3 regions of the Massilia violaceinigra genome follow, and region 1 is predicted to be linked to each of the others. Evidence: predicted binding sites of a transcription regulator. Region 1 holds the regulator's gene; each other region holds the start of a gene.

Region 1 (3,205 bases):
GGCTGGGCGCGTTGAGGCTGCGCTCGAACCACTGTTCAAGCTCTGCCTGAGTGGCCTGACCGATGCGTTGCGTTGCCGGCCCCGGCAATTCGCCGAACCGCTTGCGCAACAGGCTGCCCAGCGCCCCGCGTAGGGCAATGACTTGTCCTTCCGCCTTACCTTCCGCACACCCGTTTTGAAAGCCGATCTCCTCGATCTGCTCGGCGCACGTTGCAAGTTTGCCTCCCATGTCGGCATCCTCCTCCGCGCTATCAACCATAAACAATTCCGAATTGCCGGTTCCGCGTGCCAGCAAACCGTTTACCCATACCTGAATCGAGCGCCGCAGGCTGGCCTGGGGTGATTCCTTGAACCACGTCGTCAGCGCCGGCAAGACGTCTGTTGAGACCTCGGGCAAGAGTGAAAGTTCAAGCCGGAACAGCAGCGCCAGCACCCGCTCGAAGGCCGACAGGGCGACTTCATCGAGCAGCTTGAAGGAAGTGAAATCCGTGACCAGTTCGCGCACCCGTTCCGGGTGGGCGAACAGCGAGCGGTATCCGAGGTCGTGAGGGCGGGCATCGCGCATTGTGGCGAGCGCCCATGCCCCGCCTTTGCGCTGCCTCACGCGTGCGCGGCGGCGTACAGGCCGGAAGGATAAGGCAGGTAGCAGGATGTGGCGCGCGGGGAAGAGGAAAGCCCGTAATTATGTCCTGATAATTACCTGTGAACATTATTATCGCCTGTTGGAAAACTGATTCCCGCAGGCTTGTTGCGACTTACGCCATCGGGCTGCACTGCTCGGTGCCGGCGGCCAGCGCCTTGAGCATGGCCGGGTCGAGCAGGGTCATTTCGCGCTTGTCGACGCCGATCCAGCCCTGTTTCTTGAAGCGCGACAGCAGGCGGCTGATGCTTTCGATGGTCAGGCCGAGGTAGTTGCCGATATCTTCGCGCGACATGCGCAGCTGGAAACTGGTGGCCGAGTAGCCGCGCGCCGCGTAGCGTGCCGACAGGTTGACCAGGAACACCGCAAAGCGCTGCTCGGCCCGCATATTTCCCAGCAACAGCATCACATTTTGCTCGCGCGTGATTTCCTGGCTCATGATGCGGTGGAAATGGCGCAGCAGGGTGGGCACCTCGCCGAACAGTTCTTCCAGGCGTTCGAATGGAATCTCGCACACTTCGCTGTCTTCGAGCGCGACCGCGTCGCAATGGTGGCGGTCGCCGCTGATGGCGTCCATGCCCAGCAGTTCGCCGGCCATCTGGAAACCCGTGATCTGCTGCTCGCCGCCCGCATTGACCTGGTAGGTCTTGAAGTGGCCGAAGCGGATGGCGTACAGGTTGCGGAACGGCTCGTCCATCTGGTACAGGCGCTCGTCGCGCAAGACGCGGCGACGCTTGCCGATGATGTTGTCGAGTCGGGTGATATCGTCGTTTTCGAGTCCCATCGGCAGGCACAGCTGGTGCATGCTGCATCCCGCGCAGCTGGCCTTGAGCGCGGCGACGTTCAAAATGGCTGCGGGAACGAATGGAAGAGGCTGGGGCATAGGGGTCTGACGGTTTGTGGCTTGAGCCGTATGATACCCCAGTGGAACCATGGCAGGCAGGCTAATAGCGGCGCAGCTGCGGCATTTTCCCCAGTACAGATGCCCGAATGGCCATGGTGGCGTTGCATTATCTGCGCAGGCGTTGTGCAAGTCCCAACAGCGCCGACCAAAGAACAAGGGAAAGACCAATAGCGCCCGCCGATACCAGTTGTGCGGCACTTAATGGCGTGAAATGAAACACGGCCGCCAGCCCGGGCACGCAGATCACGACCAGCAGCGCGGCGAGGGCGTTCGCGGCGATCATCCACCGCACCCGGTTGGGCCGGCGCCGCCGATGAGGGGCGCGTCGGGGCGGCGAGGCGGCAGCAGGAACATGGGTTGGCGCGCGGCGTTCCATGCCCGTTGGAGAAGGCCAGGGCGGCAGGCGGCCGGCAGCGCGTTGGGGCCGTCCGCGGCGAGGCGGATCGTTCAAGATATCAATGACTTACCAGCAAGGCTTGATGTGGCACGAGCGTGCCGGGATCGGCTACTTAGCGCGGGCGGAAACGCACGTCGACGGTCGAGACCTCGCCCGTGATCTTGGCTTTCTTCGGCTTCTTGGGCTTTTTCAGCACCTCGCCGGCGGTGTTGGTCACCGGCACCCGGTGTTCGGGCGAGAAACCAGGCTCCTCGATCCGCTCCAGGGTCTGTTTGGTGAGGATTTCGATGGCGGCAAGCAACTGCACTTCGTCCGCGCACACCAGCGACACCGCCTCGCCCGAGGCGCCCGCGCGGCCGGTGCGGCCGGTGCGGTGAATATAATCCTCGGCCACGATCGGCAGGTCGAAATTGACCACCTGCGGCAAGTCGTCGATGTCCAGTCCGCGCGCGGCCACGTCGGTGGCCACCAGGATCTTCGCTTCGCCCGCCTTGAAACGGTCGAGCGCGCGCAATCTGGCCGGCTGCGGCTTGTCGCCATGGATCGAATCGGCCGCGATGCCCTGCGCCTGCAGGGTCTCGACCAGCTGGTCCACGCCCTTGCGCGTCTTGACGAACACCAGCACCTGGCCCCAGCGGTGCTTTTTCAGCAGATACAGGAACAGTTCCGGCTTGCGCTTCTTGTCGACCGGCACCACCCACTGGCGGATGCGCTTGACGGTGCTGTTGCGCGGACTGACCTCGATGCTCAGCGGGTCGATCAGCAGCTTGCCGGCCAGCGCGCGGATCTCGTCCGAAAAGGTGGCCGAAAACAGCAGGGTCTGGCGTTTTTTCGGGAGCGCGGCGAACACGGCGTCGAGCTCGCGCGAAAAGCCCAGGTCCAGCATGCGGTCCGCTTCATCGAGCACCAGCGTTTCGAGCTGGTCGAACTTGACCGCGTTCTGGCGGTACAGGTCGAGCAGGCGGCCGGGCGTGGCCACCAGCACATCGAGGCCCTTGCGCAGCTTCATCATCTGCGGATTGATGCTGACGCCGCCGTAGGCGACGTGGGTCCGCAGCGGCAAGCCGGCCCCGTAGGCACGGAAACTTTCGTGCACCTGTTCGGCCAGCTCGCGGGTGGGCACCAGCACCAGCACGCGCACCGCGTTGGCGCCGACCTGGCCCTGCAGGGTCAGGCGCTGCAGCAGGGGCAGGGCGAAGCCGGCGGTCTTGCCGGTGCCGGTCTGGGCGGCCGCCATCATGTCGCGTCCGGCCAGCACGGCCGG
Region 2 (3,205 bases), 3.7 Mb from region 1:
GAAGATGGATTCAAAACCATCAATGGCGGCAAGAAGGACTATTTCTTCACAGGCGACCAGAACGACCCCACCAATCATGGGGCACTGGCCAACGACACGGCGTTCAGCTGGGACATGGGCCTGGCCACACTGAACGGCAAGCTGACCTTCGACGGCGGCTACCACCAGATAATGATCGCCTTCGACTTCAATAATCCGCAGAATGCAACGGCCAGTCTGCCGATTTGGGCGCTGGTGACGATACGCGATACCGAGGGCAATCTGGCCAACAAATATTTTGAAACGCAACAGCTCGACCTGCTCGATATCTTCAAGGACCCGTCGCTGTTTCAATCGACAAAAACCTTTAACGGCAGCGGCGTCACGACACCAAATTCGACCGACTTTGCACTGACGGTCGGTGCGATCTGCGTGGTCAGCAGCACCACATCCTACCCCTCGCCCGATGGCAGCGAATGCCCCTCGGGCGGCCAGCTGATCAACACCAACCAGGCGTCGAACGCCGTGGAATTTATCAATTACATCCCCAGCCTGGATCTGAAAGGACTCGAAGGCGCAGGTTACGACACCATGTCGGTACAGGTGTGGATGGGTTGCTTCGGCACCGGTGGTAAAACCTCCGGCCCGGCACTGGCCGACGGCAAACCGCTCGGCCCATGTGACACGAGAGGCTATGGCGATATCTTCCTCATCGCGGGCGCGGCAGTACCAGACCGGAGCGACGTGCCGGAACCGGGCACGCTCGCACTGGTCACGTTGTCGCTGTTCGGCTTGTACCACGTGCGCCGGCGCCGCCCTGCACCCTGATGCGCCCCGGATGCGCGCCGCGATCTGTCCTCCGATGGATGCCTTGCGGCGCGTACTCCATCCGCGCCTTGACGCTTGCATTGACGCTGCCTTGCCACACCCGCCAACCCGCGACCTGGCAATTGCCTTGGTCGTGCCTGATCGCCTATGACCGGTACCCGATCGGCACAGGCGTCTGCTGCTTGATCGACGTGTCGTCCGTGCTTCTCCTCCTCTCTGCCTGTCCAGCGCGCTGCCCTGAAAAAGCAGCGCCATTTGGTCTGGAATCGCTCCCGCTCCGATCACCTGCCCGCTCGCCAGCGTTGATTTTCAGCCAGCCGAAGCGCTTGAGATCCCGACCTTGAACTTTTTGACAACCATCAAAGACGGCCAGGTCGCCCTCGATAAACTCTCTTCTCATCTGCTCATCTGTCACTGCATTTCAGGCCATAACAACAATAACAACACCCGCGAGGCCGTATGTCCCCGACCACCACACTACTCGCCATCTGCGCGCTCGCGCTCGGATGCGGGCTCAGCGCAAGCGCAAGCCAAACGCCCCCTCAAGACGCACCGGACAAGCTTGGTAACGCAGGGCGCATGCTCGCCTTCGATACCGACAGCGGCGTCGTCACCAGCCAGGCGGTCACCGTCGCCGGCCACGATTTTTGCCAGTACTTCATCGCCGCGTGGCGCGAAAAAGAAGGCAGCGAACGCTACACCCTTGCCATCGTCGAACGTCCGTCGGCACGCCGTGGCAGCGAAGTGCGGATCGACTTCGCCCAGCGCCGCGTGTTCGAAACGCGCCTGCCGACCGCCCGGGGGGCGATCAAATCGCTCAGCGAAGACGCCGCCGAAAGAACCTACCAGGCGGTGTTGCAAGCCGATGCCGAGCGCCAGAGCATCATCGACGCCGACCTCGCGGCCGACGAATTCTGAGTTTGTTCAACGCTGTCTCTGTCAACTCCATCAAAGTAAGGAAATCAGCCATGCCACTCCATTCCATCACCCGCGCGGCAGCGCTGTGCCTGGTCGTACTGGCGAACGCCGCCACCGCGACTGAACTCGTGTATTTGCCCGTCAACCCTTCGTTCGGCGGCTACCCGGCCAACGGCCCGGGCCTGCTGGCAAGCGCAACAGCCACCACCAAGCACACGGAAAACAAGGGTCTCGGTGGCTCTTCTTTCTTCGACCAGTCGCCGCTCGCACAGTTCAATCAAACTCTCGAACGCACTGTGTTAAGTCAACTCGCCTCGGCTGCCACCTCCAAACTGCAGGGGCCGGACGGCAAGCTGGTGCCTGGGACCTTCTCCACTGCCAACTTCACCATCACTGTGGTCGACCTCGGTGGCGGCATGCTGCGCATTACGACGACCGACCGGAGCACCGGCGCCACCACCACCTTCGAGGTGGCGCAATGAACGCCCTGCGCTGGGCGATTGCCGCCGCGGCCGGGGCCAGTCTGCTCGCGGGCTGCAGCTTCCGCCATCCGCCCTCGGCGGTCACGGCCGCCGCGCAACTGGCGCCCATCACGCCGGTCACGCGCGACTTGCTCAACCTGCCCGCTCCAAAAGGCAAGGTGGCCGTGGCCGTGTACGGTGTCCGCGACCAGACCGGGCAATACAAGCCATCCCCGGACAGCTCGTTTTCCACCGTGGTCACGCAGGGCGCCTCGTCGATGCTGGTCAAGGCGCTCAAGGAGTCGGGCTGGTTCATCCCGGTCGAGCGTGAAAACCTGCAGAACCTGCTCACCGAACGCAAGATCATGCGGGCGCTGGAAATGCCGCAACCGGCCGGCACGCCGCTGGTGCAGATCCCGTCGCTGGTGGCCGCGTCGGTGCTCATCGAGGGCGGCATCGTTGCGTACGAAAGCAATGTGCGCACCGGCGGCGCCGGCGCGCGCTTCCTGGGCATTGGCCTGAGCACGCAATACCGGGTCGACCAGGTCACAGTCAATCTGCGCACCATCGATATTCGCGGTGGTCAGGTCCTGCACAGCGTCTCGACCAGCAAGACGATCTACTCGTATGAGATCCATCCCAGCGTGTTCAAGTTCGTAAACGTGAAGGATTTGCTCGAACTCGAAGGCGGCATGATGCGTAACGAGCCAACCCAGCTGTGCGTCGGCGAAGCGATCGAGGCCGGCGTTGCCCACCTGATCGTACAAGGTTTGAAGGATGGCAGCTGGGCCTTGAAGGACGAGGCGCACTGGTCCAACCCGGTGCTCCAGCGTTACCTGGACGAGCGCGACATTATGTATCGGCCCAAGCAGTCCGGCACCGGCACCGTCACCGCTGGCCGGCGCGCTCCCGCCAAGGCAAGGAGCGAGCGATGAATCCCTTCCTGCCACCGATGCTGCGCGCCGGCATCGCCGTAAAGGGAGCGCGCGGCTTAGCCAATATGGCAGCGGCAAGACTGC
Region 3 (3,205 bases), 930 kb from region 1:
CCATCAACACCCCGATCGCGCTGTACTACATGCAGGGCATGAACATGACGGCGGCCCACGGCCACGCAGCGCTGTTCGGTGTCTACGGCATGCTCGGCATCGGCCTGATGCTGTTCTGCCTGCTCGGCCTGACCGAGCGCGCCGCCTGGTCCGACAAGCTGCTCGCGCCCATGTTCTGGTGCCTGAACATCGGCCTGGCGATGATGGTATTTATTTCGCTGGTGCCGGCCGGGATCTACCAGGCCTGGGCCAGCGTCACGCAGGGCACCTGGTATGCCCGTTCGCCCGAGGTGGTCCATTCGCCGCTGATGGAAACGCTGGTGTGGCTGCGCGTGCCGGGTGACGTGGTGTTCTCGGTCGGCTGCGCGTTCCTGGCGCTGTTCGCCTTCAAGCTCGCCACCGGGGCACGCGGCAGCAATTACGTCGTCGGCTCGGTTGTTCCCAACAAGCGCTGACACTATTTTCTCCGGCAGGTGCTTCCTGCCGGAGTTCGCATCGATTACACTACACAGGAGTATCAACATGACACACGCTGTTTCATCGACCGCCTCGATTGGCCTCTACCCGTTCGACGCGCGCGGCGTCGCCAAGCGCTTTCGCCACGCAGCCATTTTCGGTGCGCTGACCGCGCTGGAGCCGGGAGAGACCATGCGCTTTTATAACGACCACGATCCGCTGCCGCTGCTGGCGCAGATCGAGGCCCATTTCGGATCGCGCGTGACGATTGCCTACGTGGCGCGCGCGCCGGGCGAAATCATCATCGACTTCGGGATCGCCTGAACAAAAAAGGACTACGCATGGAGTACCTCGCCGTCAAACACCTGCATATGAGCTGTGCTGCGCTCAGCATCGGCCTGTTCTTGCTGCGCGGCGTCTGGATGCTGAACGACGCGCCGCAGCTGGCGCAGCGCTGGGTGAAAATAGCGCCACATTTGGTCGACACGGTGCTGCTGGCCAGTGCCCTGACCATGGTGGTGTGGAGCGGCCAGTACCCGTTCGTCCAGCCCTGGCTCGGCGCCAAGGTGGTGGCGCTGGTACTCTACATCATGCTCGGTGCGGTCGCGCTCAAGCCCGGCCGCCCGAAACAGGTGCGCGCCATTGCCTTCGGCGCGGCCCTGCTCGCCGTCGCCTACATCGTCGCGGTCGCGCTGACGCGCCGGGTTTTCATCGTCGGCTGACACCCGCCGCCAATTGCCCCGAAATGTAATCCACATCAAGGAATTTCCAGAACGCAAACCTTAGCATTCTGTTGACGACCGCTTCCGCGACGTCCAACAGAAAAAGAAAAGGTCACATCATGCGTTCGCATCCTCTCCGCCTCGCCGGCACCTGCCTTGCCACCGCTTCCGCCTTCATCGTCCTGTGCTCGGTCTCCGCCAATGCCGCGCAGCCGGCGCTGCCAGTCATCGTGCAGGAACTGGTGGCCCCGCCGGCGCTGCCGCCGCAGATCACGCGCAAAACGCCGGCGCGCGTGGTCGTCAACCTGACGGTCGAGGAAATCGAACGCGAAATCGCGCCGGGCACGCGCTACACCTTCTGGACCTTCGGCGGCACCGTGCCGGGCAAGATGATTCGCGTGCGCGAAGGCGACACGGTCGAACTGAACCTGCAAAACCTGGCCGGTAACAAGCTGCCCCACAATATCGACCTGCATGCGGTCACCGGTCCCGGTGGCGGCGCGGGGCAAACCCTGATCGCACCGGGCAATCAGGCCAGCTTCACCTTCAAGGCGCTGGCACCGGGCCTGTACGTCTACCACTGCGCCACCGCCCCTGTCGGCATGCACGTCGCCAACGGCATGTACGGCATGATCCTGGTTGAACCCAAGGAAGGCATGTCCAGGGTCGACAAGGAATACTACGTGATGCAGGGTGACTTCTACACCACCGGCGCATATCGCGCGCCCGGCCTGCAGGGTTTCGACATGCAAAAGGCGATCGACGAGCGGCCGACGTACGTACTGTTCAACGGCGCCGATGGCGCCCTCACCGGCAAAGGCACGCTGACCGCCGCCGCCGGCGACAAGGTGCGCATGTTCTTCGGTGTGGGCGGACCGAACACCGTCTCGAGCTTCCACGTGATCGGCGCCATTTTCGACAAGGTCTATACCGAAGGCGGCACGCGCTTCCAGGAAAACGTCCAGACCACCCTGGTGCCGGCGGGCGGGTCGACCATCGTCGAATTCGTGCCGCGCGTGCCGGGCAACCTGACCCTGGTCGACCACTCGCTCACGCGCGCCTTCAACAAGGGCGCGGTGGGCCTGATGGCGGTGAGCGGCCCGGAACGGCCCGACATTTATGGCAAGGGCATCAAGACCGCTTTGCCCGGAACCAAAGCGCCGCCTGTCGTCGCGAGGGCTGCGGTACCCGCCGCCACCGATGCGCAACGGCTGCGCGGCAAGGCGGTCTACGACAGCACCTGCGCCTCGTGCCACCTGCCCGACGGCAAAGGCGTTCCCGGTGTGTTCCCGCCGCTGGCCAATTCCGACTTTTTCCAGCAGCGTCCTTACGAGATGGCCCATATCGTGCTGCACGGCCGCAGCGGCGAAATGGTCGTCAACGGCGAGCATTACAACTCGGTCATGCCACCGCAGGACCTCAATGACGATGATGTAGCCGCCGTCATCAACTACGTGAGCACCGACCTCAATGCCGGCAAAGCCGTCATCACGCCGGCCCAGGTCAAGCAGATGCGTCAGGTCAAGGCCAATTGAGCGCGCCATGAATCACCACCTGACCACCTTCGCCTGCGCGGCGATGCTGTGCGGGGCGGCCGGCGCCGCCGACTACGTGGCGCTGCCCGGCGGCGAGCTGCGTTCGGTGATGCCGGCCGACGGCAAGGAAGCGCCGGCCATCGTGGCACCGTTTTCGATGCGCGCCACCGCGGTCACCAACGCCGAGTTCCGCGCGTTCGTCCTCGCACATCCGCAATGGCAGCGCGGCCAGGCACCGGCCGTGCTGGCCGCGCCCACCTTTCTGGCGGCGTGGCGCGGCGCCGCCGATCACGGCACGCTGGCGCCGGATGCGCCGGTGACCAACGTCAGCTGGCACGCGGCAAACGCCTTTTGCGCCAGCGAGGGTGCGCGTTTGCCGCGCTGGTACGAATGGGAATATGCCGCCGCGGCCGACGCCACGCGCGCCGACGCTCGCGACGACCCGCAATGGCTGGAGCACATCCTGAACTGGTACGCGCATCCGGCCAGCAC

What was found. Region 1 encodes FNR, which switches genes on or off when oxygen is low (the NO sensors DNR and NnrR bind a similar motif). Its sites were predicted from a motif close to TTGATNNNNATCAA; they were not measured.
Region 2: a site for FNR is predicted at 1,157-1,170, ahead of CR152_RS11440 (CsgE family curli-type amyloid fiber assembly protein). Genes of this name have one in related genera too.
Region 3: a site for FNR is predicted at 1,204-1,217, ahead of nirK (copper-containing nitrite reductase). Genes of this name have one in related genera too.

What each region holds. Positions count from the first base shown of each region.
Region 1 covers NZ_CP024608.1:6,177,150-6,180,354, reverse strand. The annotation lists gene CR152_RS26540 (hypothetical protein) at 1-565, opposite strand, end outside; gene fnr (fumarate/nitrate reduction transcriptional regulator Fnr) at 756-1,523, opposite strand; gene CR152_RS33295 (cation transporting ATPase C-terminal domain-containing protein) at 1,651-1,920, opposite strand; gene rhlE1 (RNA helicase RhlE1) at 2,054-3,205, opposite strand, start outside.
Region 2 covers NZ_CP024608.1:2,518,142-2,521,346, reverse strand. The annotation lists gene CR152_RS32825 (hypothetical protein) at 1-133, shown strand, start outside; gene CR152_RS11450 (PEP-CTERM sorting domain-containing protein) at 19-807, shown strand; gene CR152_RS11440 (CsgE family curli-type amyloid fiber assembly protein) at 1,387-1,725, shown strand; gene CR152_RS11435 (curli assembly protein CsgF) at 1,776-2,207, shown strand; gene CR152_RS11430 (CsgG/HfaB family protein) at 2,204-3,121, shown strand.
Region 3 covers NZ_CP024608.1:5,249,989-5,253,193, reverse strand. The annotation lists gene CR152_RS22695 (nitric-oxide reductase large subunit) at 1-455, shown strand, start outside; gene CR152_RS22690 (DUF2249 domain-containing protein) at 523-780, shown strand; gene CR152_RS22685 (SirB2 family protein) at 798-1,178, shown strand; gene nirK (copper-containing nitrite reductase) at 1,298-2,713, shown strand; gene CR152_RS22675 (formylglycine-generating enzyme family protein) at 2,721-3,205, shown strand, end outside.